DNA from 3 places in the Gilliamella sp. B2785 genome. Region 3 is predicted to be linked to each of the others. Evidence: riboswitches for the same ligand, from Rfam matches in the RefSeq annotation. Region 3 holds a riboswitch; each other region holds the start of a gene.
The links. A riboswitch is a leader RNA that binds a small molecule or an ion and turns the genes downstream of it on or off. The one in region 3 is predicted to bind thiamine pyrophosphate.
Positions count from the first base shown of each region.

Region 1: linked by a shared signal. The riboswitch ahead of tenA (thiaminase II) and the one ahead of thiB (thiamine ABC transporter substrate binding subunit) in region 3 are both predicted to bind thiamine pyrophosphate.
Region 2: linked by a shared signal. The riboswitch ahead of thiM (hydroxyethylthiazole kinase) and the one ahead of thiB (thiamine ABC transporter substrate binding subunit) in region 3 are both predicted to bind thiamine pyrophosphate.

Region 1 is NZ_JAFNNC010000006.1:37,950-48,866, forward strand. Features, by position in the region: gene J3U24_RS07915 (pyridoxamine 5'-phosphate oxidase family protein) at 1-19, shown strand, start outside; gene J3U24_RS07920 (GFA family protein) at 76-477, opposite strand; gene pdxT (pyridoxal 5'-phosphate synthase glutaminase subunit PdxT) at 806-1,387, opposite strand; gene pdxS (pyridoxal 5'-phosphate synthase lyase subunit PdxS) at 1,387-2,271, opposite strand; gene J3U24_RS07935 (PLP-dependent aminotransferase family protein) at 2,381-3,784, shown strand; gene J3U24_RS07940 (SemiSWEET family transporter) at 4,184-4,447, shown strand; gene J3U24_RS07945 (hypothetical protein) at 4,850-5,083, shown strand; gene J3U24_RS07950 (DUF1161 domain-containing protein) at 5,219-5,623, shown strand; TPP riboswitch at 5,660-5,748, shown strand; gene tenA (thiaminase II) at 5,801-6,445, shown strand; gene asnA (aspartate--ammonia ligase) at 6,492-7,484, opposite strand; gene J3U24_RS07965 (hypothetical protein) at 7,727-8,140, opposite strand; gene J3U24_RS07970 (hypothetical protein) at 9,079-10,416, shown strand; gene allD (ureidoglycolate dehydrogenase) at 10,625-10,917, opposite strand, start outside.
Region 2 is NZ_JAFNNC010000003.1:37,729-48,645, reverse strand. Features, by position in the region: gene J3U24_RS04495 (DNA-3-methyladenine glycosylase I) at 1-461, shown strand, start outside; gene J3U24_RS04490 (YdcF family protein) at 472-1,074, shown strand; gene mnmE (tRNA uridine-5-carboxymethylaminomethyl(34) synthesis GTPase MnmE) at 1,170-2,531, shown strand; gene J3U24_RS04480 (MFS transporter) at 2,621-4,045, opposite strand; gene J3U24_RS04475 (M20 aminoacylase family protein) at 4,061-5,233, opposite strand; gene J3U24_RS04470 (heavy-metal-associated domain-containing protein) at 5,662-5,868, shown strand; gene thiD (bifunctional hydroxymethylpyrimidine kinase/phosphomethylpyrimidine kinase) at 6,065-6,877, opposite strand; gene thiE (thiamine phosphate synthase) at 6,889-7,530, opposite strand; gene thiM (hydroxyethylthiazole kinase) at 7,530-8,315, opposite strand; TPP riboswitch at 8,368-8,469, opposite strand; gene trkA (Trk system potassium transporter TrkA) at 8,524-9,885, opposite strand; gene trpS (tryptophan--tRNA ligase) at 10,000-10,917, opposite strand, start outside.
Region 3 is NZ_JAFNNC010000001.1:310,962-321,878, forward strand. Features, by position in the region: gene thiQ (thiamine ABC transporter ATP-binding protein ThiQ) at 1-401, opposite strand, end outside; gene thiP (thiamine/thiamine pyrophosphate ABC transporter permease) at 379-1,959, opposite strand; gene thiB (thiamine ABC transporter substrate binding subunit) at 1,973-2,971, opposite strand; TPP riboswitch at 3,012-3,120, opposite strand; gene argS (arginine--tRNA ligase) at 3,637-5,370, shown strand; gene J3U24_RS01445 (hypothetical protein) at 5,774-7,078, opposite strand; gene J3U24_RS01450 (hypothetical protein) at 7,919-9,247, opposite strand; gene J3U24_RS01455 (amidohydrolase family protein) at 10,536-10,917, shown strand, end outside.

The DNA of each region.
Region 1 (10,917 bases), on a different contig from region 3:
ACGTAATGAAGAGCTTTAAAAGCAGACTTAGCTTTCGAAAATAAACATCATCCAGCGAATGATATTAACATCGAATTATTTTGGGGGGATTCCTTCTTCGAATTCAGGATAACCATCACAAATAATATCCCAATTCGCTTTTGAACCGGTATAAATATGAATACGCTTTTCCGCATTAATTGGTTCATTAATTAGGCCAATACGTAATCGATAACTATTATTATCATTATCACGACTAGAAAAAAGGTGTGAACCACATTGACCACAAAAATGGCGATTAACGCCTGAGCATGAAAAAACTTTTATCTTTTCTTCGCCCTTAATAAAAGTTAAATCTTCCTTGTTAATGGCTGTTGCAGCATTAAAAGCCGAACCAGTTTGTTTGCGACAACGCGAGCAATGACAATACACAATTGTTTTAATCTCATTATTAAGTTGATAGACAACCTCGCCACATAAACAACTTCCTGTCATCATAATTTATTTACCTTTTTTATTTATCATTTGTTAACACATTATAAAGACAGATAGAAATAAGTTACAAGTAATTTAAAAATAGATAAAAAAAGTTGAGGAGCGGGTTTTTTGATGAAAAAAAGCACCAATAATTAGTACCAATAATCAAATAAACTAAATTTACTTTTTTATTTATCCATTTATTCCCTTCAAATACATTAAAATCAGAAATAAGTTGGAAATAATTTAAAAAATAGAAAAAAAGTTGAGGAGCGGGGTTTTTGAGGAGAAAAAGGCACCAATAATTAGTGCCTATAATCGAATATATTTTTATATAAGAGAAAAACGGTCAGCATTTTTCAATAAAATAGCGCATTATGCGATTATCGGTCGTTAGTTCGGGATGGAATGAGCAGACTAAAATATTATTCTGCTCTGCCATTATGCAATGATTATCAATAAAAGCAAGTTGTGTGACTTGCTTGCCCGCCCTAGCAATATAGGGCGCTCGGATAAAAACAGCTGGAACTTGCTGGCCAATAGGTGCAATATCTAACATCGTCTCAAAGCTAGCAATTTGCCGACCAAATCCATTACGTTCAACCACAATATCCATCAACCCCAGTTGTTCAACTTCGCTATGGCTTGTTTCATTACCGCAAAGCACCAAACCCGCGCAGGTACCAAAAATCCCTTTACCTTGCTTAGCAAACTCTTGGATTGGTTCAAATAAGCCATTTTGTCGAATTAAACGACTTATTGCAGTTGATTCACCACCCGGAATAATTAAACCATCAACTTGACTCAATTGCTCGGGCTTTTTTACTGCAATTGGGATGACTAAATCAATAGTTGCAAGCATATTTAAATGTTCAGTCACTGCACCTTGTAAATTAAGCACACCAATGGTTTTACTTGCTTTTGAGCTCATTACCAACCTCGCTCCTGCATTCTTTCAGATTCGCTTAATTTGCTGATTTCGATACCTTTCATCGCTTCACCTAATCCTTTTGAAAGTTCAGCTAATCTTGGATAATCGTCAAAATAAGTTGTTGCTTGAACGATTGCTTTAGCGAATTTTTCCGGATTTTGCGATTTAAAAATACCTGAACCAACAAACACACCATCGGCACCAAGTTGCATCATCAATGCAGCATCAGCAGGCGTAGCAATGCCGCCAGCAGCAAAATTAACAACCGGTAGTTTACCCAGTTGTTTGATTTGTAATATCAACTCATAAGGTGCACCAATCTCTTTAGCAAATGTCATCAACTCATCTTTTGATTTACCAACAACTAAACGAATTTGTTCATTTACTCGGCGCATATGCCTTACTGCTTCTACAATATTACCTGTTCCTGGTTCACCTTTGGTGCGTAGCATCGAAGCTCCTTCACCAATTCGACGCAGTGCTTCGCCTAAGTCACGACAACCACAAACAAAAGGTACGGTAAATTCATCTTTCAATAAATGATATTGTTCATCCGCTGGTGTCAGCACTTCGCTTTCATCAATATAATCGACGCCCATAGACTCCAAAATGCGTGCCTCAACGATATGACCGATTCGCGCTTTTGCCATAACAGGTATGGTGACTGCTTTCATCACTTCTTCAACGATTGTTGGATCAGCCATTCGTGCTACGCCTCCAGCAGCGCGTATATCAGAGGGAACACGTTCTAAAGCCATTACAGCCACTGCACCTGCTTGCTCAGCAATTTTTGCTTGTTCGGCATTAACTACATCCATAATCACACCGCCTTTTTGCATCTGTGCCATGCCACGTTTTACTGTTTGTGTACCTGTTTTCATGATTACTCCTAATTAAATAAACTATTATTCAAAATAAAATTGCTACAATAAACAGCCAATTGGACTATAATTAACCCATCCAATTATGCATAAATCAAAAAACTGATAGACGATGTGGAATAAACAAAAATTAGCGGCTTTTGACGGAGCACTATTTAAAAAAGTGATCCAGTTGATTGAAAATTACATTGAACAAGGGGTATTAATAGCGGGTGAGAGATTACCATCAGAGCGAGAGTTGGCTAAAAATCTGCACGTTAACCGCTCAACTATTGTCCATGCACTAGATATCTTAACTGAACGAAATATATTGGTTCGTAAGCAGGGTAGTGGAACCTTTATTAATGATCAAAAATGGGGGCTTCAAGCTTACTCCACTATTAACTGGCGACTACCAGCCCATTTCTATCAAAATCGCAAAAGCGTATATCAACAAAAAGTATTTCAGACTCGTCAGCAAATGGCGAACATCTGTGATTTGGCTAATGGCGATTTACCAACTCATATGATGCCCAAATTAATGTTACCCAATATCACCTCTCATGAAATGGTTGCTTATGAAAAGCAAAGCGACACATTGCAATTGGGTCTACCCACACTCAAAGTGCAGATCGCAAATTATATGTTGAACCAATTTGGCATGATGGTTGATACCGATCAAATTTTAATAACCTCAGGAACGCAGCAATCCCTCTTTTTAATTACTCAAGGATTATTAAAACCTGGCGATGCAATAGGCATTGAATCACCTTCATATTTCTATTCATTACCACTATTTCAAGCAGCAGGCTTGCGGTTATATGGTATTGAGTGTGATGCCGAAGGGATAACCTTAGAGAGTTTACAAAAAGTCAGTTTAGAACGGCAAATTAAATGGCTATTTCTAAATCCAATATTTCAAAATCCAACGGGATGTGTGATGAGTAATCATCGAAAAAAACAGATATTGGCATTTTGTCGAAAGCAGTGTATTGGTATTGTTGAGGATGATGCTTATAGTGGGTTAACTTTTGATCAAAAGAGTCATATCGACCCGATAAAAAAATATGATACCAGTAATCAAGTTATCTATTTAGGATCATTATCCAAATATATTGGTCGCAACATACGTATTGGTTGGATGATTGCACCGAAAGAAATTATCGAAAAACTAGCCAATATAAGGCATCACATTGACTCGGGATTAAGTATATTACCGCAACTTTTAGCTGAAGAATATTTGACTCATCACTACCAATCCCATCAAGAATGGTTACGCCAGCAATTAAAACAGAAGGCTAACCAACTAATAGATTGGCTTGATGACTATTTTAAAGGTGACATCAATTACCAGATACCCACAGGCGGTTTTCATCTATATGCCCATTTGCCCGTTAGCAGTCAGGCGCAGGAGTTGGCTATTTTAAATCAATTACTAGCAAAGCATATAATCGTGTCACAAGGCACTGACTTTGGGGATCGAGTTGGCGCTATACGTTTAAGTTATGGTCATTTTGCAAAAGATTTGATGAGATAAAGCGAACTAAGTTTTTATTGATTGTTCTAACAGGTATTTGGCGTTAATAAATAGATCATAACGGCCCAGACAAACAAGGCAGGGTTAATCGGTAAACTTCAAATCTCATTATTGGATTGAATCTCAGCTAAATAATCACAAAACTATCAAAAAATCGCGGTTTTTATGCCTTATTAGCTACATTATATGATATAACAATTTGCGCTTGATATAAGGCCTTCGTAGCAATAACATTTATTATTAAAAACCATATCCGATTACTTAAAATAGATTCACATAAAAAATCTTATCATTTTATTTACAAAATATTATCTGAAACCACGGTACACCAATATTTAACTCACTTGTTATATATGTTAGATTATTTGCTCCTTTCATATATAAGCAGGTAGGCTGATTTTGAATCTTTCTCCAAAAGCTTTTCACTATTTGGGTGTTATCGCAACACTTGCATCATTAGGAATGTACGTATCGTATATCCCACAAATTATCGACAATCTTCATGGATTTAAAGCTAATCCAACTCAACCTTTAGCGGCAGCAATTAACTGCTCATTATGGGTCTGTTATGGCTTATTACGACAAAAAAAGGATTGGCCAATTGCAATAGCTAATTTTCCAGGGGTATTATTTGGTTTAACCGCGTTTATTACTGCTTTATAAATTCTTGTTTTAACTCCCTTATATTTTCTTTATACAGCATAATATATGCTGTATTTTTTTATAATCACAATTTTTGTGAAATAGGCTAGATAATTGTTACTCAAAAATTGAGAAATCAGAGAAGATTAAAAATTAACCTTGCATATAACTTATTAATTATTATATTGTTATTGAGTTATCAACAGGTTTGTTAAATACTTATCAAATAATAAAGTGAATAATTTAATCAATTAATTTAATTTATCGATTTACTATTGTTATCTAATAGTGATTAGACTATAGTAAAAGTCAGCCTATTTTTTAGGCTGGATTCATCTTTAAAATCTATCAGAATGTTATTTATACAAAGATTAACTAAATTTGATGATTAACAAATGAGTTTTATAAAATAAGGAAATCACCATGGCTGATATTAATCTTTCCGATGATTTGATAAAAGATTTTATCTACTCAATGTACCGTAAAGAGGTATTATTAAATTTAAAAGGTGTGGTTTTGACTGAAGAAGATCGCAAACAACTCCACGCAAAAAGAGACTTTGTAAATCAATTATCTGAAGCCGAATTATCCGATATTCGCTCATGGGTTCTAGATAAATTAAAATTACTCGAAAACCAACACCAAGAGCAGAATTAACTAAAAAATCTATACTAAGCTAGCTTTTTCAAATCTATTGATAAAATTTATTTGCAGCGTTATTCAAAACGATATGGACAGTTTAAACAATCGTTTTATAATGCATCAGTTACTCGATAATCTTAAGGAAAGATCATGAAAAAGTTAGCAGTAGTTTTATTATTAGGTCTCCCAGTTATTGCATCTGCGTCCAATTGTGACGAAATTAGTGCAAATATCGCCGAAAAAATTAAAAATAACGGTGTTAATGAAAATAGCTTCCAATTAAAACTTGTTCCTCAAGGTGAACAAAATATTGAAGGTAAAATCGTTGGATCATGTGATCGAGGTAAACAAAGCATTGTTTATATTCGTACACCATCATCAAAATCAGTTAAAGATGAGCCTGAAACACCTGTTGAAATCACACCACAACCCGTCGAGAGCGACAGCCCTAGTAACGCTCCAGTTCAAACGCCAGCTTCGGCACCAGTAGAAAAAGTTCAAACTCCAGAGCCGACTTCTACAGAATCTCAGGAAACTGAACAAAAAGCAGAATAAAGAGAAATTTAAGTAACCATTTTATAAATTTTATAATTTGTTTAACCGGGGTGCTATAGGCTGAGATTATACCCGTTGAACCTGATTCGGTTAATACCGACGAAGGGAGTTTAAAACACGTCTATTATAGAAATCTGTTTAACTCCTTATAGCGAATTTGTCAAAAAAGGAGTCATTATGCCATCATTTAACTCACTGATTGAATCAAGCAAGTGGAAACACTATATTCAACATGATTTTGTTCAACAATTAGGAAAAGGCACATTAGACTTAACCTGCTTTCAATACTACCTTAAACAAGATTATCTTTTTTTAATCAACTTTTCCCGAGCTTGGGGACTTGCAGTATATAAAAGTCACGACATTGCTCAAATTCGGCAATCATTAGAGAGTTTAAAAACCATTGTTGAAGTTGAACTCGATCTGCATATTGAATATTGCAAAAAATGGCACATATCTGAATATGAACTAAGCACATTAAAGGAAGCCAAAGCCAATAGCGATTATACACGTTATGTGCTTGATATAGGATTACACGGCGATATATTAGATATACACATAGCAATGGCACCCTGTTTAATTGGGTATGGCATGATTGCCAATTGGATTCAAGGTTGGGAAGAAAACAACCCATATCGCTCTTGGATTGAGATGTATGCTAGTAAGGAGTTTCAACAAGCAGTACAAAAAGAAATTGCTTGGATAGAACAACAATTACTTAATATTAGTGAAAACCGATTTAAACAATTAAGCCAAATATTTAAGCAAGCGACGCAACTGGAAATAAATTTTTGGCAAATGGCATTGGATAAAAGTGACTAGTAAACAGCATGTTTTACCATTTTAGATAAAACATGCTGAGCATGAATTATAAAAGTTGTTGATAGTTTTGCTTGGTTACATCATCCCAAACACTTGCTTGGACTTGCCCAATATGATGTTGTTGTAAAAGCAACATAGTTAGTCGAGATTGTCCAATCCCGCCACCAATTGTCTGTAAAAAATCACCATTAGCTAATGCCTTATGCCAAGCATATTGGAGACGATCTTCATTATTGGTTAATTTTAATTGACGTTTTAACGTCTCAGGATCGACGCGAATACCCATTGACGAAATTTCAAAACCACTATTTAAAACTGGATTCCAAACTAAAATATCACCATTTAATCCTTTAGAACCCATCTCATTATCGCTACTCCAATCATCATAATCAGGGGCGCGCACATCGTGTTTTTCTTTATTTGACAAATCACCGCCAATACCGATTAAAAATACTGCGCCTAACTCTTTAGTAATCGCGTTTTCGCGCTCTTTTGGTGACAAATTAGGATAACGTTTTAATAACTGCTCACTATCCATAAAAGTGATCGACTCTGGTAAAAAACAAGAAAGATGATATTTTTCTGAAACCACTTTTTCTGTAGCCTTAATGGCACTATAAATCTTCTCTACCGTCTGTTTTAAATAAGCAAGATTGCGATCTTCAGGACGAATCACTTTTTCCCAATCCCATTGATCGACATAAACAGAGTGAATAGGGGAGAGCTTATCTTCATCAGGGCGAAGCGCTTTCATATTGGTATAAATACCTTCACCAACTGGAAAATTATGTTGGCTCAATATTTTGCGTTTCCATTTAGCGAGTGAATGAACCACTTCAAATTGCGCATCAGGAATACTCTTAATATTAACCTGAACCGCCTTCTCAGTCCCAGATAAATTATCCTGAACACCATCACCAATTTGACTCAAAAGTGGGGCTTGAACTTCAATTAGTGATAAATTATTAGCTAATTGCTCAGCAAAAAATTGTTTAACAAAATTGATCCGTTGTTGCTGCTCTTTAAATGATATCGTCATGTCTCATCTCAAAAAGTGAATGGGTTAGTGACGATAAATTAAACTAGAAAACAGAAATATGCAAGTTAGAACATATTCGGACTTTTTATAAAGCGCTAAGCACTATAATCAAATTCACGGATTTCCGATGCGGGCAAGGACTGCATCACACATTAAACGTAAAAAATGAAATTAAATTACCCAATAATACAATATATTAGGTAATTATTTTTCATCATATAGGTAAAAGATAATTGAGTTAATTATTGATTAAAATAGGTGGAAACAATATGGGTTAAATTTGGCTTTTGCCATTTTGCGATGAACACAAAATTAGGTACTATAAATGGATATCTTTTGTTTCCAGCCATAGTAAATTCAAATTTACTGGTAATCCAGCCTTTCTTGAACTTGAAATTTGAAATTGACGTCATTGGTATTCGAATAACATCATTCGTTAAATCTGCACCGAGAGTTAAGCCAATTAAAATAATTTCATCGGAATTAAAATAAATAAGGTAGTGTTTAATATCAAAAGCGGCTGCGCCCTGAAAAAGTGCAAATCTCCAAAGTTTTGGGTGGATAGAACCATAAATTATTGATGAGCTATTAAAATCGGGTAATTCAAGTTTTTCAAATAAGGCTTTTATTTTTTCTAGCTTTAACCCATCATTCATGTTAATACTCCCTTGCGTTGAAAATTTACTCTTAATTAACACATTGTTTTTATTAAAAATCGAAGATTGTAAGAAGTTGAGGGGATTGATTATAAAACGAACAAAAACTAATTAAAATAGAAATGTAGTAAAAGATCATAACTATCATTTAGAAAAAATTCAGACTTACGAATGGATGAAATATGATCAAATAAGTTATTGCATAAAATCCTTTCGTAAAGGGAGAGGATATGTATTTAAAAATTAAATAGTCGAAGAAATCATAATAAGCGATTAAGCGGCTTAGCGACGTTTGAATTACCCGCGGGTTTATTTTTGAGGTTCCTATCGCAAAAAAAGTTGAGGAGCGGGGTTTTTGGGGTTCTAAATTTCACTTAAAAATTATTAAATGATCAAAATTCTTGTTTTAAGCCCTAAAATAAAATTTTCAGGATCAATCGTTCTGATTATAAAGATTTGTAATGATGATATACTTAATTAAAACAATAGATAACCAATTGCAACTTAGATTATTTTTAGATCCAATTTACAAAAGTTAACACAAATGAGCGAAAAAAAGTGTTGCATCGTGTTTTTCCAATCACTATACTTTTTACACGGTTTTAGCTAATAGGCTAAAATTTGATATAAAAGTATAAAATCACAAATAAATCAAAAAATTACTTGACAAGGTAGTCTAAAATGCATTATAATTTTCAACAGGCAACAGGCAACAGGCAACCTGGCCAACCTATCTTTTAAATTCGTCTAAGTCCAGCACCCAGTTTAAATTTTTCACTGAAGCTTATTTTTCCACGCAATCAAGTGAAATTCTGCGAAATTTCGCGCGATCGCTTCCGCGATCCTCTTTTCGATCTTTTTTCCGGTCGTTTTTCGGATCCTCTTTCAGATCCGGTTTTCGATCCTTTTCCCAATTATCCCGGCAGATTGTTTTTTTCGTGGTCTTTTTCCTTCCTTTTTCTGGTCACGCATTGACATCACAGACAACAGCAAATCAGATACAGGGTACTCCGCCTTATCTGACTTTCGACGGTGGTCGTACACGTGCGGTCGATGCTAACGGTCTGCTTGGGATTACACTATCTGATGGTACGCAATATACGCCTTTTACCAATTTATCATCTACAACCCCAATCTCCTTGCCCGTTGAGGGTCAGAGTTTTGCTGATATAAGTATGTTCGTTCCTACTGATACAAATTCAGTCGATTTAAGTACACTTATCGGTCCTCCTAATAATTATTGGGGGGATGATGATGGTGATAGTGACGTTACTGTTACTGGTTCTTTAAGTTTATCTATCGTCGATAAAAGCGGTCAAACGGTATCACGTAGTACCGTGCCAGAGATTTGTAAGGCACCTTATAAGGTTACGCTATCTAGTACTGACGGTACATTATCTACTCGTTACGGATTTCCTAATCGTAGTGATTTACGTGCCAATAGTGTGACTTATTATGTCAATCCTAAGGCTGCGCCGGTGGTTTGTTTTGCCAGACCTGGTTTGGGTTTTGGTACAGATTATCATGCTGGCCCATCTTCGATGTGGGACCCGTATAATGGTTTTATTCCTCAGTCAACTGATTCATCACTTTACGGTAGAAACTTTCCTACAACTGGTGCTAATGGACTGTACTTTGATTTAGATATAGGTGGTGGAGGTTCGTTGTCTTGGTCTCCGATATCTAAGGGTGGTATTACTGCTACTATGACAAATTCACCAGTTACTACAGGGGTACGCGTTACTTTAACGGGTCCTTACGCTACCGAATCCCAGATTAATTCATCCAGTCCTATTCCTATTTCTAAACCTACTTTGCCTCAGACCTTCGAGTTGGTCGGTCGTGATAATAATGGTACTCCTGTTGTTAAATATGGTTTTACTTTGAAGCAGTGGTTCGTCCACCGTGGTTCTAAGCAGGACACTCCTTCTAATACATTATCTTGGTGTAATAGTATTGGTTATCGAGCACCTAAGGTAAAGGATTTAACCAATTCATCTTGTCCTCCTAACGACGATTCTTTGTGTCATGGTTTAGTCGGCGCCACCCCTTCCTCGCCTGAGAATGGGTACATGCGTCATATAGGTTCTGGCTTTTTAGCTGAGTGGGGCATTATAGGCGATTACTCTGGCTTTGACAGCTTTCTAGACGCTTTTTGCTGGACTAGTGACCCGAAGGGTAGCGGCCTGTTTATCGTGTTAATGAACAGTGGTTGGGTGTATCCGGCGTACTATGGCTACAACCACAACCACCACGGGCTTTGTACCTATCCTTAGTTCTAATTTCTTTGTCCTTAATCCTTAGGCTGGGAGTGGGGTGATTAAAAATAGTATTAAGTCATTAAAAGTAAACTAAGAGTCAACGCCTATCGAGTGATAGAAAACAATATTGTTGTTTTAAAGCGATAAGCCATCCGCCTCATTTGAGGCGGATTTTTTAAGATGTTTAAAAAAGTTGAGGAGCGGGGTTTTTGAAACCTTGATATTATTCGGCAAATTTATTTTTATGATCATAACGATTGTAATGAATATCATCACTAATTAAATAATTATAGATATCATCAACTATCTCTATGCCATTTTTTAAGTAATCGGCTTCACGTTTTTTGCTTCTTTCGCCTGGAAAGAAGATTTCACTATTGCCTTTGGCTGGTTTGGTTTGTTTTAGTTGGTCAAGCATAGCTGACATGGTTTGTTTAAAGATTTCGAGTCCAACAAAGTATTGTGGGTTGATCACAATATGCAGATGACCAAGGTTGCGCCCTTGGGATAGATCCG
Region 2 (10,917 bases), on a different contig from region 3:
AACTATTTGAAAAAATTTGTCTTGAAGGACAACAAGCTGGATTATCTTGGATTACCGTACTAAAAAAAAGAGAAGAATATCGTCGATGTTTTTTTAATTTTGACCCAGAAAAAATTATTCAATTAAACGCTATTGATATAGAGTCATTAATCAAAAATAAAGGATTAATTCGAAATCGTTTAAAACTTAAAAGCATTGTAAAAAATGCCCATGCCTATTTAGCTATGCAAAATAATAATGAGGACTTTTCACAATTTATTTGGTCATTCGTTGATGGTAAGCCAATAGTCAATCACTACAAAGATAAAAGTGAGGTTCCTGTTAGTACAGAAATATCCGATAAAATGTCAAAAGCACTGAAAAAGAAAGGATTTTCATTCGTAGGATCAACAATTTGTTATGCATTTATGCAATCGATGGGCTTAGTTAACGACCATTTCGAAGATTGCTTTAAAAAATGAGGAGAAATTGATGACAATCATGAAATTAATAAAATATTGCCTAATATTAATATTAGTTTATTTCATCGTTTGTAATATCATTATTTTTATTTACGCTAATCAAAAGCCATCAACTAATGCTGATACTTTAGTCGTATTAGGATCACAAGTGGTTGGAACACCAGCTGAAGCGCCACTTACCTTACAAAATCGTTTAGATACAGCATTTAATTATTTGCAGAGTAATCCAAATACCAAAGTAATTGTTTGTGGTGGGCAAGGAAGCGATGAATCTGCAACTGAAGCAAGTGTGATGGCTGATTACCTAATTAAAAAAGGTATTGATTCCTCAAGAGTATATCTTGAAGACAGATCAAGGCGAACGGCTCAACAGTTTGTTTATGCTAATCAAATTTTACCACTAGGCAAAACAGTTGTTGTGACCAATGATTTTCATATTCTTCGTTCAATTATGCTAGCTAAACGCTCGGGTATTAGTGATATTACTGGTTTACCTGCACCGTTAGCTTATACCAATATTGATAAATATATAGCAATGATAAGAGAGCCATTAGCTTTACTTAATTCATGGCTGTTTGACCATCCATTAGATTATGTTGAAAATAATAATTAGCCATTCTAATTAAGTTAGATAGCTTGCCTTTACAGATTTTTAATGATAGTCATGGTATGATTAATCATTGCTATTTTTAATTACAATTAATAAATATGAATTCAGACACAATTGTTGCACAGGCAACACCACCTGGTCGTGGTGGTGTTGGCATATTGCGTATTTCTGGTCCTAAAGCACAAGAGGTTGCCAAAACAGTTTTAGGTATCTTACCTAAACCGCGATATGCTCATTATCTACCGTTTTTAGCCGCTGATGGAACAACGTTAGATGAGGGCATTGCTTTATTCTTTCCTAATCCAAATTCGTTCACAGGTGAAGATGTGCTTGAACTACAGGGCCATGGTGGACCCGTTATTTTAGATCTACTGCTAAATCGTATATTAGAAATATCTGGTGTGCGTATAGCAAGACCAGGTGAATTTTCAGAGCGAGCTTTCTTAAATGATAAATTAGATCTTGCGCAAGCTGAAGCTATTGCAGATTTAATTGATGCAAGTTCAGAGCAAGCGGCCAAATCTGCTTTGTCCTCTTTACAAGGCGTGTTTTCCAAGAAGATTAATGAATTAGTTGAATCGCTTATTCATTTGCGTATTTTTACTGAAGCAGCTATTGATTTTCCTGAAGAAGAAATAGACTTTTTATCTGACGGAAAAATAGAAGCAGAGCTTGACCAAGTTATTCAACGATTAAATGAAGTTCGTCATGAAGCCAAACAAGGTTCATTACTGCGGGAAGGCATGAAAGTTGTCATTGCCGGTCGACCTAATGCGGGTAAATCAAGTTTACTTAACGCATTAGCCGGTCGTGAGGCGGCTATTGTTACTGACATAGCAGGGACAACACGTGACGTTTTGCGTGAACATATTCATATCGATGGTATGCCTTTGCATATCATTGACACTGCCGGACTACGAGAAGCCAGCGATGAAGTAGAACGAATCGGTATTGAACGGGCATGGCAAGAAATTGACCAAGCGGATCGGGTGTTATTTATGGTTGATAGCACAACAACCAATGAGGCCAACCCAGAAAAACTTTGGCCAGAATTTATTGAACGCTTGCCTAAAAATATGCCAGTAACCGTTATTCGAAACAAAGCAGACTTAACAGGTGAACCATTAGGCTATAGTGAACAAAATGGTTATTGCCTTATCCAACTATCAGCACGAACTGGAGAAGGTATTACCTTATTACGTGATCATCTTAAACAGGTAATGGGCTTTACTAGTAGTACAGAAGGGGGCTTTTTAGCTCGTCGACGACACTTACAAGCACTTGAAAAAGCTGCAGAGCATTTAAATAATGGTAAATACCAGCTCACAACATTTCATGCTGGCGAACTATTAGCAGAAGAACTTCGGCTTGCGCAAGAGTCATTGAGTGAAATCACTGGCGAATTTACCTCCAATGATCTACTAGGGCGCATATTCAGCTCATTTTGCATTGGTAAATAAGCTGAACATAATGTTGGTTAGAAATATAGGGATATAAATAAAAAGTCATATCCCTATGAAGTGTTTTAAGAATTAAAAATTAACTTAAGCTATTTATTTTTGCCGGCATTATTTGGAACTAAAAATAAAATTGAAATAAAACATAACAGACAAAATCCGACATTAATCCATAATCCAATTGCTGCGCCAGTTGCTATACTTTGACCACTGGCAATAACTGCAGCATAAATTGATGCTGAAATGGCAACACCAAAAGCACCGCCTAATGAACTTGCCATTTTATATATCCCTGATGCAATACCAACTTTATCTTCAGGGGCGCTAGAAATTGCTGTGTCGATCGAAGGTGTCGCATAAAAACCTAAACCAAGACCAAATAAAATGTAGCCACCTAATACTGAAATAATATAAAGCATATCTGGTAAAAATGTCAGCGTCATCAATGCAATTCCGGAACCAGTAATTAACGGTCCCATTAACATTGGTTTTTTCGCACCTACCTTTTGTAAGATTTTTTCACCAACACGAATCATACATAAAACCGAAACTAAATAACCAATAGTTAATAATCCATTTTGGAAAGAGGTAAACCCTCGCCCCTGTTGGGTATAAGTGCTGGCCACAATTAACGTGCCTGCAACAGCATTTAGCATAAAGTTGGATAAGGTAGCACCACGGTAAGGGATATTTTTAAATAATGCAAAATCAATGAAAGCGCCACTCGCTTTACTTTTTTCAATAACAAAAAATAAAATCATAAAAACAAAACAAACGGTAGCCAACGATAATGTTGTTAGACTAGTCCATCCAAAAGTAGAACCTTTGGTTATCACAAGATTTAATGAAACTAACGTAATAACAAAAACAAATAGCCCTACATAATCAAATTTTGGCAGACTCGAAGGATCTTCAATTTTGGTTTCAGGAGTTCCTTTCAACAAAAGCATACCTAATACAGCACAGATAATAGAGATTATAAAGATCCATTGCCAACCTAAATAAGTCGCTATTGCACCGCCAGCAAGCACACAAGTGCCCGAGCCGCCCCAAGATCCAATCGACCAAAAACTCAATGCACGCTGACGATCTTTGCCTTGATAATAGGTTTTCACTAATGCTAAAGTCGATGGCATAATACAGGCTGCAGATAAGCCTTGAATAATGCGTCCAAAGGTAAATAATATTTCTCCTTGGGCGAAAATCAAACAAAGACAACCAATAATACTTAAAATAAAACCAAAGTAAGTAAAACGAACTCGTCCAAAGCGATCAGCTAAACCACCAGCAACCACAATAAAGCAGCCAGAGAAAAGTGCAGTCAAACTTACTGCTAAATTAAAAGAGGCTGGAGTGATACCAACAGTATTCTGAACAGCCGGTCCAACATTGACTATTGATTGAGCAAACAGCCAAAAAGTAATAACTCCTAATACAATACCTAATGTTAACCGGTTATAACTTTTAACTTGCTTGGTGCTAGAATTCTTTGAAGTTGACATATTTAAACCAGACATAGAAGCGATTTATCCTTATTTACTTAAATATGTTTCAGTTAATGCAACCCAATATGACGCAGCAGGAACAATACATTTATCATTAAAATCATAACCAGGATTATGAACACTACAAAATCCTGGTTCGTCTCCATTGCCGATAATCATGTAACAACCATTTGGATTGCTCTCTAACATAAAAGCAAAATCTTCACTGCCCATAAAAGGATGGCAATTATCATGAACACGATCTTTACCGACTAATTTCTGAGCAACTTCTAATGCAAATTTTGTTGCATTAGCACCATTATGTAAAACAGGGCTACCATTGATATGTTCGATTTTAACTGAGGCGCCAAAACTTTCCGCCTGCGAAGTGGCAATTTCGGTAATACGCTTGAGCAATAAAGTCCGGGTATTATTATCTAATGCTCTGACGGTTAGCTTCATCAATGCATCGCTATTCACCACATTGGGGGCTTCGCCAGATTGAATACAACCAATCGTGATAACAGCTTTCTCAAAGGGTGAAACATTGCGGGAAACAATACTTTGTAAAGCAATGCCAATATAACAAGCAACAAGCGTCGCATCAATTCCTCGCTCAGGCATGGCTCCATGAGCACCTTTCCCTTTGATGGTGATATGAATCGTATCGGATGAAGCCATAAGAGCACCGCTTTTAAAATAAAAATGGCCTTCCTTAAATCCGGGCATATTGTGAATACCGAAAATCACATCACAAGGAAATTGTTTAAATAAACCCTCATCGACCATCACTTTCCCACCATATAACAACTCTTCAGCTGGTTGAAAAATGACATGTAAAGTCCCATCAAAGTTGCGTGTTTCGGCAAGATATTTAGCTGCACATAGCAAAATAGTGGTATGCCCATCATGACCACAACCGTGGAATTTACCATGGCTAACACTGCTCCAAGGTTTACCCGAAGCTTCAACAATAGGTAATGCATCCATGTCAGCTCTAATACCTATTTTCTTATTACAAGCGCCATTTTTCAAAACACCAACGACGCCAGTTTTTGCTAGACCACGATGAACCTCATAGCCCCATTCAGATAGCTTATTTGCAACTAAATCACTGGTTTTTTTCTCTTCAAAACCTAACTCAGGATGTTTATGAATCTGATGTCGAATATCAACAAATTCTTGTTCTGTTTTTCTAATCGTTTCCATAATATGCTGCATTTTAGGCTCCTAATTAACCTGAATATCGTTTATGAGAAAAAATAAAAATGGAACTATACATCTAAGTTAAAATTATATTTAAAAACAAAAACTAACTTTATTATCAAAACCACATAGATGAATAAATATACAATCTAATTTTGTATAAGTCGATTATTTCTGTTATTCATTTTTTATTCTTGAAGGATAACCTTGCTTATTTTTCTTGGCACCATGGTTTATTTGAGTATAAAGGAGCAGAAACGCTCAATCATTACGTTTTATTAATAACAGATATAAATCTTATAAATTTTCACTATTCTGAGGTGTTTTTTTTGTAGGCTTATTGGCGTAATATAATCACTATACTTTATATGGCAGACAAATTTATTTTAATTATAGATGTTCCAACGTTGCACTAGATGAATTATAGATAACAAAAGGGGATAATGATGAAATTAATCGTCGATAATATGAGTTGTCAACATTGTGTTAAAACCATTACTAAAGCAATTAATGATATTGATCCTAAAGCTAAAGTGACTGTTGATTTAGCGAAACATGAAGTTGATATAGAAGGTGGTACTATCTCACAAGAAGCTGCAATTCAAGCCGTTAATCAAGCGGGGTTTGAGTTTGTGGGTATTTCGTATTAAGGCAATACTATTTACAATTTCTCATTTTAAACGATTAAGACAATCGCTTAAATACTAGATAATACAAATATCCAATAGCCTCTATTTGACTAGATAATGCACTAAAAAAGTTTTCATATACTTCATTGGCACGGATTGTCGATGAAGTATATAGCTGTTGAAAATAGCGTTTGCCGAAAATACCACATTTAGCTTTCTAGCCTTTTCCTGCGGTGTTCCACCATTGATAAAAATGGTGAGTAGGTCCAATTCCTTTACCAATTTTCAAATTATCTGCATTTTCAATGGCACCTTGTAGGTATTTTTTTGCTTGTTTAACGGCTTCTTCTAACTCATATTTTGGTAGTAATGCTGAAATAGCTGCCGATAATGTGCAACCTGTACCATGTGTGTTTTTAGTTTGGATACGTGGTGATGCCATTCTGATGATCTTAGTTGGCGTGATTAGATAATCAGGACTTTCTTGACTTGGCAAATGCCCTCCTTTCATTAATACTGCCTGACAGCCTAATTTGAGTAGCTCATAACCCTGTTGTTGCATTTCATCTTCGTTTTGTGCCTCATGACAATCAAGTAATGCTGCTGCTTCTGGAAGGTTAGGGGTGATGATGGTGGCGAATGGTAATAGCAATTCTCGAATAGCGGTAATGGCATCATTTCTCAATAAAGGATGCCCCCCTTTGGCTATCATTACCGTATCAAGAACAATATTGGCAATAGGATTATTGCTTAATAGATGATTAACCGTGGTTACAATCTCTTTATTCATCAGCATACCGATTTTAACGCTATCAATATGGATATCTTGATAAAGTGTGTTAAATTGAGCCTCAACAAATTCGGGTGGCACTGGGTATATGCTATTAACACCTTGTGTACTTTGTGCGGTTAAAGCAGTAATGACTGACATCCCATAAGCGCCAAGCGCTGAAAAGGCCTTTAAATCGGCCTGAATACCTGCACCGCCACTAGGATCGCTACCAGCTATAGTTAATGAAACTGTTGTCATGGTTTAATTTCCTATCTTACTTGTCTTATTTTTCTAATCAAATCAGATGTGGCCTTAGCAATATCTCCTTGCCCGCAAATTGCGGATACAACGGCAATACCTTCAATGCCAGTTTGAATCACTTCAGTTAAATTGTTTACACCGATACCACCGATCGCAACGGCAGGGCATTGTTTTGCTTTAACAAGTTCAGTCAATTGGGCGATGCCTATTGCTTCTGCTGCATCTTTTTTGGTGGGGGTTGGATAGATAGGACCAATACCTAGATAATCGACTAGTTGCCAAGGAACGCGCTCAAGTTGCGAATAATTAGAGACTGAAAGCCCTATCCATTTATCTTCTCCAATTAATCGTCGTGCAACTTCGACAGGTAGATCGCTTTGTCCAACATGAACACCATCGGCATCGACAGCTAAAGCTATATCAATATGATCATTAATCAATAGTGGAACTTGAGTGTCGATTAATACTTCTTTTAAAGCTTGGGCAGCTTTATACCAATTTCTACCTGAATATTCTTGTTCTGAACGTAATTGAACGGCAGTAACACCATTTTCAACTGCAAACTTAGTGGTATTAACCATACCATTTATGCCATCACAAAGTACTGGGTCAAGTACTAAATAGAGTGTTAAATCAAGTTGCTTCTTCATCAAAAATCCTTATTTGTGGTGAAAAGAGAAAGTTGGTCAATAATTGACATAGCAAAAGTACCTAGCCCTTGCTGTTTATTAGCGAGTTCACCCGCTTTTTTCATCATAAAGCAGGCTGAAGCAGTAGCCTTTAAATGATCTTCAGAACTTGCAATCAATGCTGCCACAATCGCAGATAATGAACAACCAGTACCAGTTACTTGTGTTAGCGCGATATCACCCCCAACAATGCTATAAACCTGCTCACCATCTGTGACATAATCGGTCTCACCTGTTATTGCAACAATGGTTTGATATTTCTTGGCTAATAGCATTGCCGCATTTAATGCAGAATCAGTAGAATCCAGTCCATCAGGCCCTTTTGATGATGATTGTTGACCACTTAATGCTAGAATTTCTGAAGCATTTCCTCGAATAACTGTCGGTTTAAATTTTAATAATTGCTTAGCAATTTCAGTGCGATATTTCAATGCTGCTCCAACTGCGACAGGATCTAATACCCAAGGAGTTTGATTAGCTTTTGCGGCGGCTAGTAACATGCTTTTAGCGCTATGACTATTGATCGTACCAATATTAATTAACAAACCATTTGCAATGGCAACAAAGTCCTCAACTTCTTGCTCAGCTACCACCATCGCTGGTGAAGCCCCAATCGCCAAAAGAACGTTAGCGGTGTAATTTTGTACCACATCATTGGTAATACAATGGATTAAAGGTCGCTTCTGATGAACTTGCTCAATAAAAGGAATGGCATCTTGATTTGAAAATAATTTAATGACCGACATATTCTTTCCTTATCTAATAAATAATATTAAGGGAAGAATGTGTCAAAAGCGGTAATTAAGACAGAGACTTCCCTACGCTGGCATGATCCAGATCAGGTTCAACGGGTAAATTCTCAGTTTTTTGCTCTAACAAAAAACACCCCGAGTCTAAATAACAAATTTGGATAAAATTGAATCTATTATGAACTGAGTTTAAAAATTAAACAAGTTATTGTAATAATCTTTCTATATCACTAATGGCTCGTCTATCCGGTAAGAAAATTATTAAATGATCGCCATCTTCAATCATTAAATCCGTATTTACTATAATTACATCTTCACCACGAACCACGGCACCAATCGTAGCACCTGAAGGTAATTTTAAACTGTTAATATTTTTACCGACTAATTTTGAATTTTCCGCTTCACCACGAGCAACTACTTCGACAATTTCCGATTCACCTTGGCGTAATGAGACAACTTTAACTACACCCGTTTGCCTAACATGGCTTAGTAGTTCTGAAATAGTGGCATGTTGTGGTGAAATCGCGATATCAATAACACTATCGTTAATCAATTCTAAGTAGGCTTGTCGCTGGATAAGAACGATGACTTTTTTTGCCCCCATTCTTTTTGCCAGCATAGATGACATAATATTGGCTTCATCATCGCTAGTGACCGCCACAAACAGATCGGTTAACTCGACTTGCTCTTGTGATAATAATTCTTGGTCTGATGATTCACCATGTAACACGGTGGTATTAACTAACTGCTCAGCTATTAATTCAGCTTTTTCTGCATTACGTTCAATCAACTTAACTTGATAATCATTCTCTAAACGTTTAGCTAAAGCAATGGCAACGCCACCGCCACCGCTAATAATAATACGTTTATAAGGTTTTTCTAGCCTTTGTAGTTCACTGGTTACTGCTTTAATATTGAGGGGAGGGGTAATAAAATAAACCATGTCTCCAGCTTCAATTAAAGTCGAACCTATTGGACGAATAAAACGATTTTGACGATAAATAGCAACAACACGCGCTTCGACATGTGGTAAATGCTCTTTAAGTTCGGATAGTTCGCTCCCCACTAACGCACCACCGTAATAAGCGGTTACAGCAACCAAACAGACACGATTATCATAAAACGAAGCAAACTGTAGAGCACCAGGATATTGAACTAATTGGCTAATATGATTTGTAATTAAGTTTTCAGGAGCAATAATATGATCGATGTTGATACAATCTTTATTGAAGAATGGGTATCTTTCATCGTTATATTCAGGAGCACGGATTCTAGCAACTTTTTGTGGAATATTAAACATCACATGCCCAATCTGACAAGCCATCATATTTACTTCATCAGAATTGGTAACGGCAACTAACATATCGGCTGATTCCGCGCCAGCACTCTCTAATACTTGTGGGTAAGAGGATTTACCGCAAATAACTTGTAAATCAAAACGCTCTTGCAAAGATTGCAATTTATCATGATCTTCATCAACGACAGTCACATCGTTCTGCTTTTCAGTTACTAGATATTCAGCAAGTGCACTACCAGTTTGGCCTGCACCAAGAATGATAATTTTCATAATAAACCTATTATAATCAAAAGGCCTCAAGCTAACTCATTATTAGAACAATAGAGCTCATATCAATTAAAGCCGTTTGATATTGTTTAGTAATAATCGCAATCTTATTTTAGATTATACAAAACCGATTGCGTCATAAACCTTCTTCAACGTAGGCTCTGCTTTAGCGCGAGCTTTTTGTGCTCCTTCTTGCATAATTGAAAGAAGATAATTTTCATCATCTCGATATTGATGATATTTTGCTTGTAAACCGGTTAACATCTCGATAACTTGATTCGCCACCTCGGTTTTTAGATGACCATACATTTTGCCTTCAAACTCTTTTTCAAGTTCAGCAATCGGCTTACCTGTAATACCTGTCAAAATATCTAACAGATTTGAAACACCGGCTTTGTTTTTTGAATCATAACGTACAACAGGTGGTTCGTCTGAATCGGTCATTGCCCGTTTAATCTTCTTCTCGACATCTTTCGGATTCTCAAGTAAACCAATAACATTGTTACGATTCTCATCTGATTTAGACATCTTTTTGGTTGGATCTTGTAAAGACATCACACGAGCACCTACTTTAGAAATAAACGGCTCAGGAACAGTAAAAATATCGCCATAAAGTGCATTAAAACGCATAGCGATATCACGTGATAACTCGAGATGTTGTTTCTGATCATCACCTACAGGAACTAAATTAGCTTGATATAACAAAATATCAGCAGCCATTAATACTGGATAATCAAATAGCCCGGCGTTAATATTTTCAGAGTGACGAGATGACTTATCTTTAAACTGCGTCATACGGCTCAGTTCACCAAAATAAGTATAACAGTTCAACGCCCAACCTAATTCAGCGTGAGCTGGTACTTGTGATTGAACAAAAATAGTACTTTTTTGTGGATCGATACCACACGCCAAATAAAGCGCTAACGTATCAAGTGTTGCTTTTCGCAACTTATTAGGATCTTGACGGACCGTGATCGCATGTTGATTGACAATACAATAAACGCAATCATATTCATTTTGCAAAGACACCCAATT
Region 3 (10,917 bases):
TGGCCACCCGATAGCTGTTCGGGATAGCGATGGTTAAAGCCTTCCAGCCCGACACGAACCAGAATATCATTAATAGTCATTTGTTCAGCTCGACTCAGTTTTAATGTCGGCTTGATGCCTAAAGCAATATTTTGTTCAACCGTTAGATGGCTAAATAAGTTATTTTGTTGAAATAGCATCGATACAGGGCGTTTACCGGGTAACGTTGTTGTGACATTTTGGTTATTTAAAATGATTTGTCCTGATTTAGGAAAGATGAACCCCGCAATCAAGCTAAGTAATGTACTTTTGCCCGCGCCACTTGGTCCGACAATAACAACCCGCTCTTTAGCAGCAATATTTAGCGTAAAGTGCATGTTGAAGTTGTCATATTGATATTCAATTTTTTGAAGTTCGATCATAATCCATCACAACCAATAAACTAAAAGATAAAAGTAATAATATCGCGGCTGTCACGATACTTTCTTGATAATGATAATGCGATATCTGTTGGTATAAATAATAAGGTAACGTGGTCACCGACTGCCCGCCAAACAGAGCTATTACCCCAAAATCGCCCAATGACAATATGGCAGCAAGGGCAAAACTCATCAACATAAGGCTTTTTAACCCCTTAAAATCGACCAAATAAAAATGCATTAATCCATTGATATTAAGGGTTTGGGTTAACTGCCAATAGCGTGCCGTAATATCATACATCGGCGTAGCTAAATTTTTAAGGATGAAAGGTAACGCCATTAACCCATTACAAACCATAATTAATAAGCAGATAAAAACAGTGTTATGACTAAAACCGAATAACAATAAAAACAATCCCGATGCTAATACCATGTTTGGTATAGCTAATATCAAGGAGGCAACCATCATAAGCCGATTACTTAATTGACGTTGTTGGTTAATCAATAGTCGGCAATTGGTCCATAGCAAAAGTAACCCAAGTAACATCGCTATCATAGCCGAACCTATAGCAATAAGGATTGAATAGAGTAAGGCTTGTTGCAACATCGATGTGAGTAATGAGATTTGGAAAAAATAGAAACCTTGAAAAAGTATGGTAATCATCGGAGACAGGATAAATAATCCCCCTATTACGATAATGATCATGCTAATCATTTTTAGCCAATTGGTTATCGGTAATTGATAGTTGGAGTGACTAAATTTAACACTCAGCTTTCTATCATTTCTATTTATTTTCTGCATCAAGCTGATAAAAACAATACAGCAAACCAACTGCACGCAAGATAGTAATGCGGCTTGTAATAGATCAAAGTCTCGCACCGCTTGATAAATAGCCACTTCCAGCGTGGTGTATTTTGGACCACCACCCAATGCAAGCACTATGGCAAAACTCGAAAAACAGAGCATAAAAATAAGTGCTGCCATAGGCAATATTTGTCTACGAAGTAACGGCCATTCAAGTAATTTAAAATAGGTAAATGTTGAAAAATTAAGTTGTGCCGCTAGCTGTCTTTGTTCTATCGCAACACTGTTTAATGTTTTGTAAAAGAGCACACAAGCATAAGGAAAATTCAAAAAAACATGAGCCAACAAAATACCTTGCAAGCCATAAATAGGAAATGAAAATGGGATATGCAGTACTTGGCAAATGTAAGCCAGTAAACCTTGTTGCCCATATACCGACAACAACCCTGTCACAACCACTAAAGCGGGTAAAATAAAGGTAATTGGCATTATTTTTATCAGTAACTTTTTACCTTTAAAATCAATAAAGGAGAGCGCCTTAGCCATTAATATTGCTGATGCCAGCGAAAGTATTGTCGATAACAAAGCTTGATAAAAAGTGATCCAAACAATATGAAGTACATAACTATCAAGATAAATCGTCAAATTTCCTGACTCTAAGGCAAATCGCCAAATAGCAATAAGTGCCGAGCTTAAAATAATGAGTATTAAGCTCGCTGCACTCATTCCGGGTAATAACGATTTAAATTTCAACATTGGCGATACGGATCTATTTACTAATTGCCGATTGCCATTCTCGAATCCAAGCCTTTTGATGTTTTTCAATCTCTGCTGGCTCAAATTCTAACGATTTATTGACCGAATTAATTTGCGCAAAGGCATTAGGTAGATCCGTTTTGATAATCGGATACATCACATTTTTCTCAGCAAATTGGTGTTGGACTTCAGGTGTCAGCAAATAACGTAAAAATTGGCGCGCTAGGTCAATTTCTTGACTGTATTTAATGATTCCGGCTACTTCAACTTGACGATAGTGCCCTTCATCAAAAATAGCTGCCTCGTAGTGATGCTCGTTTTCATTAATGATATGTGCCACTGGCGATGTACTGTAACTAAGGACAAAATCCGCTTCGCCTTTTAAAAACATACCATAAGCTTCGCTCCAACCTTTGGTGACCGTCACCGTGTTTTTAGCGATTTGCTGCCACGCTTCGGCTGCTTTATCACCATAAACTTTTTTTACCCAAAATAGTAAACCGAGTCCTGGTGTACTGGTTCTTGGATCTTGGTAGATGATTTTCCAACCGGCTTTATTTTCGACCAATTCATGTAAAGAATGAGGTGGATTTTTGACTTTGTTATTATTGTAGATAAAAGCAAAATAACCAAAATCATAAGGCATAAAACTATCATCCCACCAATTGGTGTTGAGATTGTCGGGTTTAGCGATTTGATGAGGAATAAGAATATTCGCTTGTTTGGCTTGCTCTAATAGGTTGTTATCTAACCCTAAAATAACATCCGCATTCGTTTTATCGCCTTCAAGACGAATACGATTTAAAACCGACACACCATCACCTAATGTCACAACCTCAAGTTGGCAATTGCATTGGGCTTCAAACCCTTTTTTGATAGCCTCACCGGGTCCCCATTGTGACATAAAGGAATTATAGCTATAAACCGTCAAAGTAGGCAGTTCTGCATTGGCTAATGGGTTAAAAAGTGAAAATAGAAAAATAACAGGTAGTAAAAAGTTTTTACAAAACATTTTGCCTCCAAAGAAATAGGTAAAAGACAAAAGGTTTGAGCAGATATAATAACTCAAATCCCTCCGCTGGCATTATCCAGTTCAGGTTCGACGAGTTATGTCAGTCAATCTGACACTCTCAGCCCACTAGGGCACCCCGTTGAGAACGACATTAGTTTAGAGGGTGAAGGTATAATTGTAAATAGTTACCTTCAACGGTTGCCTGCAAACTTATCTATGATTTTGGAAGAGAGTAACTGCGCTTGATCAAACTGATAGCTTTATAAAATTTCGGCTTAGCCCCATTTGTAATCGGAAAATCGATTTCTTGCTTATTTAAGGGGGGAGTGAGTTTTGCATATTCATCCAAAAAGATATTTTCACCATAATTATCATACTATTTTGTCAATTGTGAATCTGAGTTGTTGCAGATGGCCTTGAGCAAACACCAACGTTGAAAAGAGCAAAAGGATATTGATAATCAGGTAGTTAAATAAATTTCGGCACCTGTTTTCTCTTTATTTTTTTATCTATTTTATAATTAAGTTAATAAATTACATCTAAATAAAAAAATTTTGTTTATAAAAGAATCAGCTATTTACTTGTCCTTAACTAATCCCACAGTGACAATTTATCAATTTATCAGTATTATATTGGGCATTTTATTTTAATCGATTAGGTTCAGTGTGAATATTCAACAACTATTAACACAACGTGTTTCTCAAGCAATGATTATGGCGGGTGCTGATAAAAACTGCGACGCTTTAATCAAGCAATCAGCTAAAGCCCAATTTGGTGATTACCAAGCAAATGGTATCATGTCTACCGCTAAAAAATTGGGAATGCCACCACGAGCATTAGCTGAAAAAGTTTTACAACATCTTGATATTGATGATATTGCCGATAAAATCGAGATCGCCGGTCCTGGTTTTATTAATATCTTTTTAAAAGATAGTTGGATTGCTGAACAAAACGAAGTCGCGCTAAATAGTGATAAACTGAATATTACTTTACCAGCCAAACCACAAACTATTGTGGTTGATTACTCTGCACCAAACGTAGCAAAAGAGATGCACGTCGGCCATTTACGCTCAACTATTATTGGTGATGCTAGTGTCCGAGTATTAAGCTTTCTTGGTCATAATGTTATCCGAGCCAACCATGTTGGAGATTGGGGAACCCAATTTGGGATGTTAATCGCCTATCTTGAAAAAATGGAAAACGAACATGCCAATGACATGGAACTTTCAGATTTAGAATCGTTCTATCGCGCAGCAAAAAAACATTACGACGAAGACGAAGCCTTTGCCGAAAAAGCCCGTAATTATGTCGTAAAACTTCAAGGTGGTGACCAATATTGTCGTGAAATGTGGCGAAAACTGGTGGATATCACCATGACACAAAACATTGCCACATATAAACGCCTTAATGTCACCTTATCGGTTGAAGATACAATGGGCGAAAGCATCTATAACAGTATGCTACCAGGCATTGTTGCCGATCTAAAACAGAAAAAATTAGCGGTTGAAAGTGACGGTGCCATCGTCGTATTTCTAGATGAATATAAAAATAAAGAAGGCGAACCAATGGGCGTTATTATCCAAAAACGTGATGGTGGCTATCTTTATGCAACAACCGACATTGCCTGTGTAAAATATCGTTACGAAACACTTCATGCTGAACGTATTTTATATTATACCGATTCACGTCAACACCAACATCTAGAACAAGTTTGGGATATCGTGCATAAAGCGAAATATGTACCAGAATCCTTAAAACTTGAACACCACATGTTTGGTATGATGTTAGGTAAAGACGGCAAGCCGTTTAAAACTCGTTCAGGTGATACCGTAAAATTAAACGACCTGCTTGACGAAGCAACAGAGCGTGCAGAAGCACTCATTAAAAGTAAAAATCCCGATCTTTCTCCAACAGAACTTGCCAAAGTGATTGATGCTGTGGCGATTGGCGCAGTGAAATATGCCGACCTATCCAAAAATCGTACAACCGATTATGTTTTTGATTGGGATAACATGTTGTCATTTGAAGGCAATACTGCACCATATCTACAATATGCCTATACACGCGTACTGTCGGTGTTTAGAAAATCAAATATCAACGAAGATAGCTTAACTGGTAATATCAATTTAGGCACGGACAAAGAGCGAACATTAGCAATTCGATTAATTCAATTTGATGAAACCGTTTCAACCGTTGCTGTAGAAGGCACACCGCATGTGCTGTGCGCCTATTTGTATGATATCGCCACCCTATTTTCTAGCTTCTATGAGCACTGCCCAATTTTGGCTGCCGAAAATGAAGACTTGAAACATAGCCGTCTAAAACTGGCATCTTTAACGGCAAAAACCCTTAAAACCGGTTTAGATATGCTTGGTATTAAAACGGTTGAAAAAATGTAACAAAACCAGCCACCGATATTGTTCAATATCGGTGGTATATCGCCACTTAAAAACATCTTAAAAATTTCAGCGTTTAAAATTGAGGGAAGTTTTATAAAACCAAATTCATCCCCAAAAAATCCTCAACTTTTTGATATAAAAACACAACTAAACACCACAGCTTAAAGCTGGATTATTCATATAAAACAATATTAAAAAGTAGGATTTAGAACCCCAAAAACCTCGCTCCTCAACTTTTTTTGTAATAAAAAAAATAAACCCGCGGGTAATTCAAACATCGCTAAGCCACAAAATCACTTTTTATGGCTAAACGATGTTGGCTCGTAGCTTGCTTTTAATTGCTTAATACTTTTTTCCTCACCCCCAACCCCGGCCCTAAGGATTAAGGACGAAGAAATAAGGACTAAGGATAGGTGCAAAGCACGTAGTGGTCGTTAACTTGGGTCCAAGATGCACTACCAACGATTATGTTCACGACAGACTGGCTATTAGGATTCCGGTCACTAGTCCAGAACCAATTGTAGCCGAAGTCAACGCCAGAGTAACCGGTTATATCCCCCCACTCAGTTAAAAAGCCTGAACCAATTCTACGTTGGTAATGATTACCAGATGAGGAAGGAGTGGCGCCAGAGATAGCAGGAGATTCTGTACGAACTGCATTGGTTAAATCCTTTACCTTAACAAGACGATAACCAATACGATTACACCAAGATAAAGTATTAGGATAAGTGTAAAGATTACGACCACGATTGACGAACCACTGTTTCAAAGTAAAACCATATTTGACGACAGGAGTACCATTATTGTCACGACCGACCAGCTCGAATGTCTGAGGCAGAGGAGGAGTGGAAACAGGGCCAGGACTAGATGAACTATGCTGGGATGTGGTAGCGTAAGGACCAGTTAAAGTAACGTGTACGCTTGTAGTAGTAGAATTAGTCATTGTAGCTGTGATACGTCCACGAGAAACAGGAGACCAAGACAAAGGTTGATTAACACCACCAATGAGTAAATCAAAGTACAGTTTGTTAGCACCAATTGTAGGAAAGTTTCTACCGTAAAGTGATGGGTCAGTTGACTGAGGGATAAAACCATCATAAGGGTCCCACATCGAAGCAGGACCAGCAAAATCCCAAGATGGGTTAGGAGTATAATCACCAAGCTTACCATACCTTAAGTTAGGTCTGGCAAAACAAACCACCGGCGCAGCCTTAGGATTGACGTAATAAGTCACATTACTAGCATTGAAAGAACTACGATTAGGAAATCCGTAACGAGTAGATAATGTACCGTTAGTACTAGATAACTTAACACTATAAGGTGCCTTACAAATCTCTGGCACTGCACTACGTGATACCGTTTGACCGTTTTTATCGACGATAGATAAACTTAAAGAACCAATAACAGTAACGCCAGAATCTCCATCATCATCTCCCCAATAGTTATTAGGAGGACCGATAAGTGTACTTAAATCGACTGAATCAGTATCAGTAGGAACCAACATACGAATATCAGCAAAACTCTGACCCTCAACCGGCAAGACGATTGGGGTTGTAGATGATGAATTGTTAGAAGGCGTGTAATTAGCTCCGTTAGATAGTGTAATCCCAAGCAGACCATTAGTATCAACTGCACGTGTACGACCACCGTCGAAAGTCAGATAAGGTGCACTACCCTGTATCGCATTCCTAGTTGTCTGTGATGTCAATGCGTGACCCGAGAAAGGAAGAAAAAAAGCCGCGGAAAAAACAATCTGCCGGGATAATTTGGGAAAAGATCGAAAACAGGATCTGAAAGAGGATCCGGAAAACGATCGGAAAAAAGATCGAGAAGAGGATCGCGGAAGCGATCGCGCGAAAATTCGCAGAATTTCACTTGATTGAGTGGAAAAATAAGTTTCAGTAAAAAATTTAAGCTGGTAGCTGGACTTAGACGAATTTAAAAGATAGGTTTGGCAGGTTGGCTGTTGGCTGTTGGCTGTTGAAAATTATAATGCATTTTAGACTGTCCTGTCAAGTAATTTTTTGATTAATTTACAATTTTATACTTTTCTGTCAAATTTTAGCCTATTAGCTAAAACCGTGTAAAAAGTATAGTGATTGGAAAAACACGATGCAACACTTTTTTTCACTCAATTATGTTAACTTTTGCAAAGAGGATCTAAAAATGATCTAGATTATAGTTGGTTAACTGATATTTTAATTGAATATATTGCAATTACAAATTTTTAAAATTAGGCCGATTGATCCTTAAAAATTTTATTTTAGGGCTTTGAATTAGAAATTTAGTGATTTTGATATTTTAATAATTTTTTAAATGAAATTTAAAACCTCAAAAACCCCGCTCCTCAACTTTTTTTACGATAAAAACCCGCAAAAATAAACCCGCCTAGGCGGGTAATTGTAGCGTCGCTTAGCCACAAAATCGCTTTTTATGGCTAAACGACGTTGACTCGTAGCTTACTTTTAATCACCTAATACTATTTTTTATCACTCCCACCCCCGCCCTAAGGATTATGGATTATGGATTAAGGACGAAGAAATAAGAACTAAGGATAAGCACAAAGCCCCGGGTGGGGATAAGGATAGGAGTACCCATTCACATGACCGGAGTTTGTTTGCACGACAAAATTGGTATCCTGGGCATTACCATAGACATAGGGGTCACTAGTCCAGTGCCAATGGCTGATGAAGCCAACGCGATAGTAAGACATAACGCCCCACTCCGAGAAAAAGCCAGAACCTATATGACGCATAAACTCATTTCCTGGTGAGGAAGGGGTGGCACTAGGTACGACTACACCAGGATAAGTATGAACAGCGTTGGTTAAATCCTTTACGCGAGGCATTCGATAACCAATACTATTACACCAAGATAAAGTATTAGGATAAGTATCAGCCTTATCACCACGGTGAACAAACCACTGCTTCAAAGTAAAACCATATTTAACGACAGGATTACCTTGACGGTCACGACCAACCAACTCAAAGGTCTGAGGCAAAGATGGAGTGGAAACACGACCAGGATTGTCTGAATTATGCTGGGATGTGGTAGCGTAAGGACCAGTTAAAGTAACACGAACGCGTGTAGCAGTAGGATTAGACATTGTGACTGTGATACCACCCTGAGAAACTGGAGACGAAGACCAAGACAATGGCTGAAGACTACCTCTAATATCTAATTCAAAGTACAGTCCATTAGCGCCAGTTGTAGGAAAGTTTAAACCGTAATGTGATGGGTCAGTTGACTGAGGGATAAAACCACCTCTAGGGTTCCACATCGAAGAAGGACCATCTATACCACTAAACGAAGCAGGTCTTACAAAACAAAGCACCGGCGTAGTCTTAGGAATTACGTGATAATACGCATTACGAGCACTGAAATCAATACGATTAGGAACACCATAACGTGTGTATAATGTACCGTTAGTACTGGATAACGTAATACTATAAGGAGAATTACAAGTCATTAACACGGAATTACGTGATACAGCTTGATTAAATCTATCTAAGATCAATAAACTTAAAGAACCAGTAGCATTTATGTCACTATCACCATCATCATCCCCCCAATAATTATAAGGTGGACCGATAAGTGTACTTAAATCGACTGAATTTGTATCAGTAGGAACGAACATACGAATATCAGCTAAAGTCTGACCCTCAACCGGCAAGACGATAGGTCTTGAATAAGATGAAGAATTAGTTGATGGCGTATATTGCGTACCATCAGATAGTGTAATCCCAAGCAGACCGTTAGTATCGACAGCACGTGTACGACCACCGTCGAAAGTCAGATAAGGAGGAGTGCCCTGTATCTGATTTGCTGTTGTCTGTGATGTCAATGCGTGACCCGAAAAAGGAAGGAAAAAGACCACGAAAAAAACAATCTGCCGGGATAATTTAGAAAAGGATCGAAAACAGGATCCGAAAAAGGATCGCGAAAAGGATCTGAAAATGGATCCGGAAAACGATCGAAAAGAGGATCGCGGAAGCAATCGCGCGAAAATTCGCAGAATTTCACTTGACTGCGCAGAAAAATAAACGTCAGTAAAAAATTTAAGATGGGAGCTGAACTTAGACGAATTTAAATTATAGGTTGGCCAAGTTGCCTGTTGCCTGTTGCCTGTTGAAAATTATAGAACATGTACGACAATCCTGTCAAGTAGTTTTTTGATTTATTTAAAATTTTACACTTCTAAGTTATGTTTTAGCCTCGTAACTAAAACCGTGTAAAAAGTATAGTGATTGGAAAAACACGATGCAACACTTTTTTTCGCTCATTTGCGTTAACTTTAGTAAATAAGATCTAAAAAGGATCAAAATGATATTTGGTTAATTGTTGTTTTAATTAAATATATTTCAATTACAAATCTTTAAGAATGTGATTATTGATCCTGAAGATTTTATCTTTGAGTTTAAAATCAATGACGTTGATCATTAAATAATTTTGAAATGGAATTTAGAAGATCAAAAACCCCACTCCTCAACTTTTTATTAAAAAGATTATACGTTTTCAACGCTTTTATGCTGTCTTTAGATATTATTTATTGGGATTAAGAATATTGTGTAGAAGGCATTCACTGGGTTTAATGATTGTCTATTATTGTTATGACTTGGCATTTTCTAAAGATTTTACTAATTTTTCTGAATATCACCTTGATTAGTAAACATTGGCGTTAAATTTGGTCGCGCTGTGTTGAGTTTGGAATTAACCCTTTTATTGTTTTGTGCTGATAAATTATTAAATTTGCAGTCAATACAATATTGTGACGGTATAGACTCCTCAATTATTTTTACATTGATGATGTTAATCTCATTTTTTCGACTCTCGTTAATTATTATTAAATAATCAGTTAGCTAAGTTTGGGTTATTTGTTTAGAAACTATAGACTATTTTATGATGATTTGGTTGGGTTAAAATCTCAAAAATAATACTTTAACCATTTCATTTGTTTAAATATTTTTTAATTTAAAGTGCTTGATCTTATCATTCAAATGATTAGAATTCTCTGCAATTTATTCAAGATTAAAGTTAACTATTTATGACAAATTGTAATTTTGCAGTCCTAAACAATAATGAATGTAAAGTAGTTTGATCCTCCTTTTTGGGGGATTTTTTTTGTCCAATTAATTTTAAAAGTAACTCAATTGTAGAGGCCCATTATGACCGATAGTAAAACCCTGTTATCAACGAGTCGAGATCAAAGTTTAAAAGCATATTTGATGAATAAAATTAAGCAAAATGGTGGTTGGGTTAATTCACATATGCACGCAGACCGTGCTTTTACCATTACGGTTGATAGTTTTGATGTCTATCAAAAACAGACGTTGATTGAGAAATGGGATACGCTTGATAAAGTAAAAGCCGCTATGAGCGAAGATGATTATTATCGCCATTTTAGCATGGCAGTTGAGCGGATGATTGAGCAAGGTGTGTCAGCAATGGGGTCGTTTGTTGATATTGATCCGATTGCTGAGGAACGGGCGATTCGAGGTGCTCTGCGGGCGCGTGAGACGTATAAAAAAGATATTACCATTAAATTAG